2 regions of the Paraburkholderia sp. 40 genome follow, and region 1 is predicted to be linked to the other one. Evidence: riboswitches for the same ligand, from Rfam matches in the RefSeq annotation. Region 1 holds a riboswitch; the other holds the start of a gene.

Region 1 (5,664 bases):
CACGCCGTGGAACGGCAGTTGTGGTCTGAAGCGCGCAAGGCCGAATGCGAGCGCGCCGAAGGTCTGCGCCATCGCCTGCGCGGAAATCACCGCGAGCACCGGCACGCCGAACGTGGTCGCCAGATCGGCGCTGCTCGGCGTGCCGTCGAACAGGCCCATCACGCCTTCGATCAGGATCAGATCGGCTTCTTGCGCCGCCCGCGCGAGCAGGTTGCGACATGCGCTTTCGCCGACCATCCACAGATCGAGCGACAGCACCGGCGCGCCGCTCGCGCGCGCGAGGATCATCGGATCGAGAAAATCCGGTCCGGTCTTGAACACGCGCACGCGACGTCCGAGCCGCCGGTGATAACGCGCGAGACCGGCGGTGATCGTGGTTTTGCCTTGTCCCGACGCGGGCGCGCTGATGAACAGCGCGGGGCACGCCCCGAAGGAAGTCCCCTGGGGGGACGCCGCGGAGCAAGTCCCCTTGGGGGGCGCCCCGGACGAAGCCCCGTTGGAGGACGCCGACATCGCTCAGAACTCCACGCCGCGCTGCGCCTTCACACCTTGCTCGCGATACGGATGCTTGATCGCGCGCATTTCGGTGACGAGGTCGGCGGCTTCGATCAGCGCGTCCGGCGCATGGCGTCCGGTCACGACGACATGCAACATCGGCGCACGCGCGTTGATCACCGCGAGCACTTCGTCGAGCGGCAGGTATTCGTACTTCAGCACGGTGTTCAGCTCGTCGAGGATCACCATCTGGTAGTCGCCGCTTTCGATCATCCGCCGCGCTTCGTTCCAGCCTTTGCGCGCGGTCGCGATGTCGGCCTCGCGGTTCTGCGTGTTCCATGTGTAGCCGTCGCCCATCGTGACGAAATCGCATTGCGCGATCGCGCCGAGGAAATCGCGCTCCGACGTATGCAGCGCGCCCTTGATGAACTGCACGACGCCGAGCCGCATGCCGTGGCCGAGCACCCGCACGGCCATGCCGAACGCGGCCGTGCTCTTGCCCTTGCCGGTGCCGGTGTTGACGATCAGCAGGCCTTTTTCGACGGTCGCGCTGGCCTGCTTCTTTTCGTGGCCTTCGCGGCGGCGTTCGGTCATGCGTTGATGCGATTCCGGATCGGTTTTCATCGAGGGTCCTGGTCTTGAGAGGCGGGATGGGATGGGGGCGCGTCGCTAAGGGCAGCGTTGTTCGCCGCTGCGATCGCCACCGTGATGCCGGCGTGCGCGGTCTTGCGTACGATTAGACGCGCGTTTTGCGCGGTTGTGGTGGAGTCCGGCGCCGTTGCCGCCAGCAGCGCGCACGGCTCGCACACACCATCGACGCCGAGATGCGCGTGTGCCGCCGCCGACGGCGACGCGACTGGTACCGCGGCGATCTGCTCACGGCTGAACAGTTGCAGCGGCAGCTGATGACGTGAGCAGAATTCGAGCAGACCGGCTTCGTTGGCTTTGGTGTCGATCGTCGCGATGGCGCGGATCTGCTCGAAGGTATTCGATCCGAGCGCTGCGCGGACGGCGGCTTCGATCTCAGCGGCTTCGCTGTGCAAGCGGCAACCGATGCCGACGCTCAGCGTTTTGATCGCGCGTCCGAGTCCGTGTCGTGTCGCGCTCGCTCCCAGTTCGTGAGCAAAGCCGGCGTCGCGTTTGGCCGCATCACGCGCCAGTGCGAGCGACGCCACACCGCCGATCACGACGATCGCCGGCGAGCCGAGCCCCGCGCGCGCCACCGCCTCGGCGAACTCGCGAAGCGGCGCGAGCACATGACGCTGCTCAGGCCGCGTCGCCGACTCGATCGCCGCGCACGGCGTGTCGGCGGACATGCCGGCAGCCAGCAATGCGCGGGCGATCTCGCCGAGCCGGCGCATGCCCATGTAGATCACCAGCGTCATGCGCGTCGCGGCGAGCGCGGCCCAGTCCGGTTCGCCACTGCCGGCGCCGTGGCCGGTGACGAACACGACGCCCTGCGCGTGATCACGATGCGTGACCGCGATACCGAGCGCCGCGGGCGCCGCGATGCCGGCCGTGATGCCGTTGATCACGTCGACTTCGATACCCGCGGCCTGTAGCGCCTGCAACTCTTCGCCGCCGCGGCCGAACACGAACGGATCGCCGCCCTTGAGCCGCGCGACGCTGCGCCCCGCGCGCAGATGCCCGAGCATTCGCGCGACGATGTCGGCTTGCGGCGTCGACGGATGGCCGCCGCGTTTGCCGACGTACACGATTTGCGCGTCGGTGCGCGCGAACTGCAGCACGTCGGGATTCACCAGATCGTCGACGAGCACGACATCGGCCTGCGCGAGCGCGCGGGTGGCCTTCAGCGTGATCAGTTCGACGTCGCCGGGACCGGCGCCGATCAGCCAGGCGCGCGTCATCGCGGCGTGCATGGCGCGCGCCATGCGGTGATGGAAGAAGAGAAACGGCGTGCGACAGCGCGCGCGGCGGTGAATATAGAGGTCATGCGGAACTGCGAATCCGGGCACGCGCGATGCCGCGCTGCTACGCCTTCACATCCGTTCCCCGCGGATTCCGGCGGCCGGCGGCGCCGCGTGATGCACGGATGCAATGCGGCACCGCCTCCGCGTCTGGCCGGTATCCGGGCTGGCGGCCTCATGCGCTTCGCCTTCCCGTCCCGGTTTGTGGATTCGCGGGACAGTGGCATCAAAAAACGCATGCGCGGCACGTCGGACTCGAAGGCGAATCGAATCGCGCGCCGCAGGTCGCTTACCGTTGCGGGGACAGCACAGGTTGAACGCGCGAGGCGCTGCCTGTTTCCCGTTTAACTGCACACGCGAGCGCATGTGCGGGCACCAAACGCGCGCATACGATAGCACATGGCGCCTTGCCGGATAAGCCAGGGCGGCGCTTTCCGGCTCTGTGCGTTCCTTGACTGCGCAAGGCCGCGGGCCTACACTCGCACGCACTTTGGGTGCTCGCGTGCGCGCTCGTGCGCATGCAGTTAAACGGGAAACAGGGAGCCACCTGCTCTGGAGCGGCTAACCTGTGCTGTCCCCGCAACGGTAAGCGAAAAGCGGTTCCGGCTTGATAGCCGGGCACCGCAGTGCCGGCTTCGATGTCCTCGCGCAAGGTCGCGTGGACATTTCACCACTGGACGAGAAACCACTCGGCCGGGAAGGGGAAGCGGCGCTTTCGCCAGCCCGGATACCGGCCCAAAGAAGCAGAACGACCGCCGCGGGGATGCGGCGGCGCGTTCATGACCTCAGTTCCGCTTTCTGTATTTCCGTTGTCGCGGCAATGCCGTCGTTCGTCCCCGTGTCTGGTGATCGCTGGTACTGCTGCGCGTGCTTCATTCGCTCCATTCGCCAGCCGACGCGGACCCACGCGCGGACTTTCCGGCATACCGATCAACGCCAAGGGATGGACCTCACGATGCAAACTCAATTGCGCAAGATCCCCGTCACGATCGTCACGGGCTTTCTCGGCAGCGGCAAAACCACACTGCTGCGGCACATTCTTCAGCATGCGGGCGGCAAGCGCATCGCGGTGATCGTCAACGAGTTCGGCGAGCTCGGCATCGACGGCGAAATCCTCAAAGGCTGCGGCATCGGTTGCGATGAAAACGGCGTCGAGACCGAAGGGCAATTGTATGAACTCGCGAACGGTTGTTTGTGCTGCACCGTGCAGGAAGAATTTTTCCCGGTGATGGAAAAGCTCGCGGAGCGCCGCGACGAACTCGATCACGTGCTGATCGAAACGTCGGGGCTCGCGTTGCCGAAGCCGCTCGTGCAGGCGTTCAACTGGCCGCAGATCCGCAATGGCTTCACGGTCGACGCGGTGGTGACGGTGGTGGACGGCCCGGCCGCCGCGAGCGGCCAGTTCGCCGATAACCCGCTCGCCGTCGATGCACAGCGCAAGGCCGATCCGAATCTCGATCACGAGTCGCCGCTGCACGAGCTGTTCGAAGACCAGTTGTCGGCGGCCGATCTGGTGATTCTGAACAAGACCGATCTGATCGACGACGCGCGGCAGCACGAGGTCGAAGCCGCGATCCGCGCGGAGATTCCGCCGCAGGTGAAGATCGTACGTGCGCAGCAGGGGCGGCTCGACCTGCATACGCTGCTGGGCCTCGAAGCGGCGTCGGAAGAGACGATCCACCTGCGTCATGACCACCACGGTTCCGCCGACGACCCCGATCATCACCACGATGAATTCGATGCGGTCGTCGTGCAGGCATCCGTACCGTCGCGCGACGCGGCGCTCGCCGCCTTGCAGACGCTCGTCGAAACCCACACGATTTACCGTGTCAAAGGCTTCGCGGCACTGCAGGGCGCGGCGATGCGTCTCGTGATCCAGGGCGTGGGCCGGCGCTTCGACAGCTACTTCGACCGGCGCTGGCAAGCGGGTGAAAATGGCGACGGCGCGTTGAGCCGCTTCGTGCTGATCGGCGCAGACCTCGACCAACACGCGCTGCAACAGGCGTTCGACGCAGCGCTCGACGCGACGTCGAACGCGACGGCATAAACGGGCGCACCAGCATGCATCTGCTGCGCACGACGCCGGGCGGCTTCGTCGACGATACGCAGGGCGTGATCCGCATCGATCAGCAGCCCGCCGAGATCGTCGTGCTCAGTTCCGCCGACACCACGCTGTCGCTGCTCGCGAGCGTGGTGCCGCGTCTCGGCGACGGCTTTCCGAGCGTGCGGCTCGCGAACGTTACGTATCTGCGTCAGCCTGCCTCGGTCGATTTCTATCTGGACGACGTGTTGCAGCATGCGCGCGTGGTTGTCGTCGATCATCTCGGCGGCGAAGCGTATTGGCCGTACGGCATCGAGCAGGTGGTCGCGCTCGCGCAGCGCAAACAGCAAACGCTCGCGATGTTTTCCGGCGATCTGCAGGAAGACCCGAACCTGCTCGCGCGCAGCACCGCGAGCGCCGGGTTGTGTCAGCAGCTGTGGCGCTATCTGCGCGAGGGCGGTCCGCAGAACGCCGAGGCGTTTTTGCGCTGCATCGCGTATCGCGCGCTCGACTGGGGGCGCGAACCCGATCCGCCGCGCGCGTTGCCGGCCGCGTCGCTGTATCACCCTGAGCGCGATACCCCCATCGTCGCCGACTGGCAGGCGCGTTGGCGGCAAGACGCGCCGGTCGTCGCGATTCTGTTCTACAAGGCGCATCTGCAGGCCGCCAATACTGCGGTGTTCGATGCGCTGATCGACGCGCTCGAAGCGCAAGGGCTCAATCCGCTGCCGCTCGCGATCACGTCGCTGAAGGATGCGGTGAGCCGCGATGTCGTGCAGTCGCTGTGCGCGCGACATGGTGTCGCGCTCGTGCTGAACACGACCGCGTTCGCCGCTTCCGCGATCGACGACCCGGAGCCGCTCGCGCTCGCCGGCGACGCGCCCGTGTTTCAGGTGATCCTGAGCGGCGGCAATCGCGAAGACTGGCTGAAGGACAACCACGGCCTCAATTCGCGCGACATCGCGATGCATATCGCGCTGCCCGAAGTGGACGGGCGCATCATCACGCGAGCGATCAGCTTCAAGGGGCTCGCGTATCGCTGTGCGCATACGCAGGTCGACGTGGTCCGCTATCAGCCCGACCTCGAACGGGTGCGCTTTCTCGCCGAGCTGAGCCGGCGCTGGTGCCGTTTGCGTTCGCTCGATAACGCCGACAAGAAAGTCGCGTTGATTCTCGCCAACTATCCGATGAGCGAAGGGC
Region 2 (5,664 bases), on a different contig from region 1:
ACGCGCGAGGCCGAGCACCAGCAGGATCGACACGAACGCACCCGCGAACGCGCTCGCATCGACGAGCCACCATGCGCCGCCCGCGATCATCGCAACGAGCGCGAACGTCGCCGCGCCGCCCGACACGCCGAGCACGTATGGCTCGGCCAGCGGATTGCGCAGCAGCACCTGCAGCAGCGCGCCGGCGAGCGCGAGCAACGCGCCGCACGCGAAGCCCGCGAGCGCGCGCGGCAAACGCAACGTACGCACGATTTCGCCGGCGAGATCGTCGCTGCCCGTGCCGCGGAACGTGTGCGTCGGCACGAGCGCCAAAAGCACGCGCGACGGCGCGAGCGGCACGCTGCCGAGCACCAGCGACGCGCCGAGCACCGCGATGGCGGCGAGCGCGAGGCCGAGCCAGATCGCGGCCGCGCGTTTCGCGTTCATCGGGCGCGGCGTCGCCATCGCGGCGCGCAGCGAAGTGGACGCGCGACTCATCCGCGTGCGCTCACGCATGCGGCCAACCCGGCGCGCGCGTCACTGCTGCTGCCAGCCGAGCGTGAGATACGCACCACGTCGCGGCGAGTTATACGAGTAGGCCGTTTCATAATCCTTGTTGAACAGATTGTCGATTTGCGCACTGACGTACCACGCTTTGGTGACGTTGTAGCGCGCCGACAGATTCACGATGCCATAACCGCCGAGGTTGCCCGTGCTATCGGTGCGCGGACCGCTGACGATCCACTCGCCGCCAACCCGCCAGCCACCGATGCTGCGATTCACCGCGAACGACCCGAACCGACGCGCGCGCCGCACGAGGTCGGTACCGTTGTCGAGATCGACCGGGTTCTGCAGCGTCACCGTTGCGCGCACGTCGGTCTTGCCGACATGACCGCTCCACGATCCCTCGAGTCCCTGCACCTTCGCATGGCCGACGTTCTCCGCGAGGTAGATGCCGGGGATCGTCTGCACGTAGTCGATCAGATTCGTATAACGCGTCTGGAAGGCGTTCAACCGCATCACGCCGAGCGCATCGGTCGCGTACTGCAAACCGGCTTCGACCGAATGACTGCGCTCGGGCTGGATCGACGGGTTGCCGCTGATCGGATAGTACAGATCGTCGAAGCTCGGCGCGCGGAACGCATCCGAATAGCTTGCGGTTACCTTCCAGCGCGACGTGATGTCGAATCCGTAGCCGAGATAGTAACTGTTCGCCCCACCGAAATCGGAGTACTGGTCGCGTCGCACGTTGGCCTGAATCTGGTTGCGGCCGAAGCGCGCGCTGTAGCCCGCGAAGACCGAATCGACGTGACGGTCGGGCGCGGCGAACGTGTCGGAGTCGAGCGTCTGGTCGAGATGCTCGTAGCCGAGTTGCAGCTTCTGGTTCGCGGCGAGCGCGAAATCGTTCTGCCACGTGTACTGACGATTGTCGGTATCGAAGCGGCCGTTGTAGATGCCATTGGTGTTCGACACGCTGCGGTCGTCGCCCTCGGCGAGCGTGACGTGGGTGGTCCACCAGTCGGTCAGCTTGCCGTTCGCGAATACCGACACCTGACGCACCTTGCTATAGAGATTGTTCAGATCGGTGGGCTCGCCGTACGCATTGTCGTAGCTGTTGTCGTTGTTCGACTGGAAGTAGCTGACGCCCGCGTCCCACCTGTCGGTGAACATGTGACGCAGCGACGCGCTGATGCTCTCGTTCAGATTGCCGTTTGCGTTCGGATTCGCGTTCGGCGCCTCGAGCGGATTGAGCGACGAAAAGCCGTCGTCCTTCGTGCGTGCGAGCGAAATATTGAAAGTCGTGCGGCCGTCCTGATCGAGCGCGCCGTTCACGCCGGCCGTTTGCGTCTGCGTGCGATAGCTGCCGTAGCCGACCGAAAAATTGAAACGCGGCGGATGATCGCCGCCGTCTTTCGTGAACACCTGCACGACGCCGCCGATCGCGCCCGAGCCATACAACGCCGACACGTTGCCGTTCACCACTTCGACGTGATCGACCTGATCGAGCGGAATCTGCGCGAGCTGAGCTGAGCCGAGACTCACCGAATCGACGCGCACGCCGTCGATCAGCAGCAGCGATTGCGTCGACGATGCGCCGCGCAGAAAGAGGCTCGTGGTCGAACCGGGGCCACCCGTGCGCGAGATTTGCGCGCCTGGCGCGAGTTGCAACAGGCCGGGCAGATCGGTCGCGGTCGTGTCGGCGACGTCCTGCTGATCGAACTGCGTAGTCTGCGGGATCGCATCGCGCAACGCTTGCGGTCCGCGTTGCGCGGTCACGACGATCGGCGACAGCACGTTGCCCGACGCATCGGTGGAAGTGAGATTGGCCGCGTCGGCAACGTTTGCGGCGCTCGCAGCGGTTGCATCCGTCGCGGACGATGAAGACGCGGGCTCGGCGCTTTGCGCATGCACGACGAGCGGCAGGCTCGCGAACGCGAGCAGCGTTGCGCGGGCGATGGGGGACAGCATGGGATGACATTCCTGTGGATAGCGTGCGCGGCCTGCTTCCCCGCGGGCCGACGCGTCACGAGCGCCCCCTTGTTTAGCGTTTTCGCGGGGGGACGTCCCTCTTTTCTGGCCGGTATCCGGGCTACGACACATCGATCCGCCTTCCCACGCGTGACGCGCAGTGGCACACTCGCACGTTGAACTTCCAACCTTGCGACCAGGACCGACCTGCATGAGCACATCACATGCGGTCGCTTACCGTTGCGGGGGCAGCGCAGGTTCGCGCATCCGGTTTTGGCACCGCGCGCGCCCTGCTTCCCGTTTAACTGCGCGCGCCGAAAAGCGCGCGCGGGCACCAGAGTGCGGGAAGTTTAGGAGCGGCCTCGCGGGGCGTCAAGAAAGGTCGACCGGAGCGCAATCGGTTCTGTTGAATGCAGGTTATTGTCGGATGGATTGCCGGTTTTTATCTTATGGTCGACGACGCGACACCCAACGAACGTGCACGAAGCGATGCTGTTACGTCTCGAAACGAGACAATTGTCGGAACCTGTAATATTCCGCGCTAAAATGCGATGTCTTTAGAGGACGCAGCACATGCTCACCGAACTCGAATCACTCTCCCAGAACATCGGCAAGCTGATTGCGATCAGCCAGCGCCACAACGAAGCGCGGCTCGCGCTCGAAGAGCAGCTCGCGCAAACGCGTGCCGAAGTGCAAGCCACGCATGCGGAACTCGCGCAATTGCGCGAAGAGCGCGACGCACTGCAGGCGGAACGCGACGCGCTGTCCGCCAAGATCGACGACGCTCAGGTGCGCCTGAATGCGATTCTCGAAAAATTGCCGCGCGCACGCGCGAGCAGCGAACCGGATAACCAGCTCGATCTGCTCGAGTCCGCCCAGCCCGAACATGAGGAAGCGGAAAGCGACGTGAGCCGACACGGAGAAAGCGCATGACCACCAAGCAGATCGAAGTATCGATTCTCGAAGTACCCTATCGTCTCGCCTGTTCGCCGGAAACCGAAGGCGCGCTGCTCGAGGCGGTCGCGCGCGTCGACGCCGAGATGAAGAAAATCCGCAGCGGCAGCAACGTGCGCGGCACCGATCGCATCGCCGTGATGGCTGCGCTGTCGCTGGCATCGGAACTGCTTAAGCTGCAAAGCAGCGTGCGACACGGAGAAGCATTTCCTGCTGAAGAAATCCGGCGTACAATGCAGCAAATGAACGAACAGCTAGGTACTGTGATCGAGCAGTACAGCTTGCAGTAAGCAGTAGTGGGCCGGTTTCGAATCGGTCACGTGTTCAACGGTTTGGGTTGTAGCATCATCGGTTAGCTTCCCTGCCTGGTTCGCCAAGGTCATACATTCCTTGAACCAATGCCATGTGCACGGTTGCGGAAATTTGTAGCACGGGTGTGCGCGTCACTCAGTCTGATGTACCCGAAGTGTTGCTAACTGCGACCAATTCTGAACCCTCGGTTCAGGATGCCGGCCTAGCGGCTAAGGCGGGGACCTTATCTGGAACGGCATCGGACTTCGGTTCGATGCCGTTTTTCTTTGGTCGTCGTTTTTTCGTTTGAGCGCCTTTTTCAGGGGCTTTTCCGTACGCGCCTGCTGTTGTTGCGCTTCGTTCAATCTCACACGCTCACTCCGATTCATGCGCTACTGGCTGATGAAGTCCGAACCGGACGAAGCAAGCATCGACGACCTCGCCAACGCACCTCATCGCACCTTGCCGTGGACCGGCGTACGCAACTATCAGGCGCGCAACTTCATGCGCGACGTGATGCAGGTCGGCGACGGCGTGCTCTTCTATCATTCGAGCTGTCCGGAGCCCGGCATCGCGGGCATCGCGGAGGTCTCGTCGACCGCGTATCCGGACCCGACCCAGTTCGATAAAAAGAGTCCGTACTACGACGCGAAATCGTCGCCGGAAACGCCGCGCTGGATGCTCGTCGACGTCGTGTTCAGGAAGAAAATCGCGCTGATTCCGCTTGCCGCGCTGCGCGAGCATGCCGAATTGCAGGACATGCGCGTGCTCGCCAAAGGCAACCGCCTGTCGATCACGCCGGTGACCGAAGCCGAATGGCGCTTCATCACTAAACAGCTGGTTTAAGGGCGAACGCGCGACGCGGCACCTGTCATGATCGCATCCAGGTCATCGTTTCCGATGCGGCGGCGAAGCACTAATTGGGGAACCAAGCGTCGGTAAAACGCGCCTAATCGGTCGACGAAAGCGTGAGCTCGAACCGGCCGCTCGACGGCAAGCCGATGCATTCGCCAGCGCATCCGTCAAACCGCGCGCCACCGCCCGGCGCTCGCGTCGAACGTGCACAACCTGTTCAAACAAGGATTCCAGTCATGACGACAAAAACCGCACGGTCCCTCGCACTTGCGCTCGCCTTGGGCGCGCCTGTGGCACTCGCACTGAACCCTGCGCCCGCTCGAGCGCAGACCATGATGCCGCAGCCTTCGGGCGTGCTGTCGCTGAATGCGCAGGCGAGCGCGGAAGTCCCGCAGGACGAAGTCGAAATCACGCTGTTTTACGAGCAGGAAGCGAGCGAGCCGTCGTCGCTGACGTCGACGCTGAACGAACGCGCCGACGCGGCATTGCAGAAAGCGCGCGGCGTCAGCGGCGTGACCGCGCGCTCGGGCGCGTTCTCGATCTTCCCGTCGACGGACCGCGACGGACGCATCTCGACGTGGCGCGGCCGCACGGAAGTCGTGCTCGAATCGCGCGACTTCGCCGCGGCATCGAAGCTCGCCGGACAGATGGCATCGATCATGCAGGTTGGCAACGTGCGTTTCTCGCTGTCGCCGGAAGCGCAGCGCGCGGCCGAACAGCGGCTCAGCGGCGAGGCGATCAAATCGTTTCGCGAGCAGGCCGCGGCGTCCTCGCAGGCGTTCGGCTTTAGCGGCTATTCGATCCGCGAGGTCAACGTGAATCACAGCGGCGTGATGCCGCGTCCGATGATGATGATGAGCGCACGCGCGATGGGCGCCGACGCGAAGAGCGCGCCGCTGTCGCTCGAAGGCGGCACGTCGACGGTGACGGTCAACGTGTCGGGGTCGGTGCAGATGAAGTGACGCGCAAGCGCAAGCCCCAACAGAAAACGCCACGGCATCCATCGATGCCGTGGCGTTTTTTCATGCAACACTCGCTACGCTAGCCGAGCGCCGCTCAGTTCGCGCCAACCGCCTGCGCCGGCTCGCGACGCCCACGGCGATACGCCCACACCAT

Evidence for each region. A riboswitch is a leader RNA that binds a small molecule or an ion and turns the genes downstream of it on or off. The one in region 1 is predicted to bind cobalamin.
Region 2: linked by a shared signal. The riboswitch ahead of OKW28_RS36820 (TonB-dependent receptor domain-containing protein) and the one ahead of cobW (cobalamin biosynthesis protein CobW) in region 1 are both predicted to bind cobalamin.

Annotation. Positions count from the first base shown of each region.
Region 1 covers NZ_JBNPVY010000002.1:35,800-41,463, forward strand. The annotation lists gene OKW28_RS01485 (cobyrinate a,c-diamide synthase) at 1-513, opposite strand, end outside; gene cobO (cob(I)yrinic acid a,c-diamide adenosyltransferase) at 517-1,119, opposite strand; gene OKW28_RS01495 (cobalamin biosynthesis protein) at 1,116-1,655, opposite strand; partial or broken gene cobA (uroporphyrinogen-III C-methyltransferase) at 1,638-2,363, opposite strand; cobalamin riboswitch at 2,559-2,818, opposite strand; cobalamin riboswitch at 2,899-3,176, shown strand; gene cobW (cobalamin biosynthesis protein CobW) at 3,379-4,470, shown strand; gene cobN (cobaltochelatase subunit CobN) at 4,485-5,664, shown strand, end outside.
Region 2 covers NZ_JBNPVY010000004.1:3,210,813-3,216,476, forward strand. The annotation lists gene OKW28_RS36815 (FecCD family ABC transporter permease) at 1-477, opposite strand, end outside; gene OKW28_RS36820 (TonB-dependent receptor domain-containing protein) at 517-2,448, opposite strand; cobalamin riboswitch at 2,539-2,802, opposite strand; gene OKW28_RS36825 (ATPase) at 3,022-3,381, shown strand; gene OKW28_RS36830 (cell division protein ZapA) at 3,378-3,692, shown strand; RNA gene ssrS (6S RNA) at 3,758-3,939, shown strand; gene OKW28_RS36840 (EVE domain-containing protein) at 4,081-4,539, shown strand; gene OKW28_RS36845 (SIMPL domain-containing protein) at 4,785-5,510, shown strand; gene lgt (prolipoprotein diacylglyceryl transferase) at 5,605-5,664, opposite strand, start outside.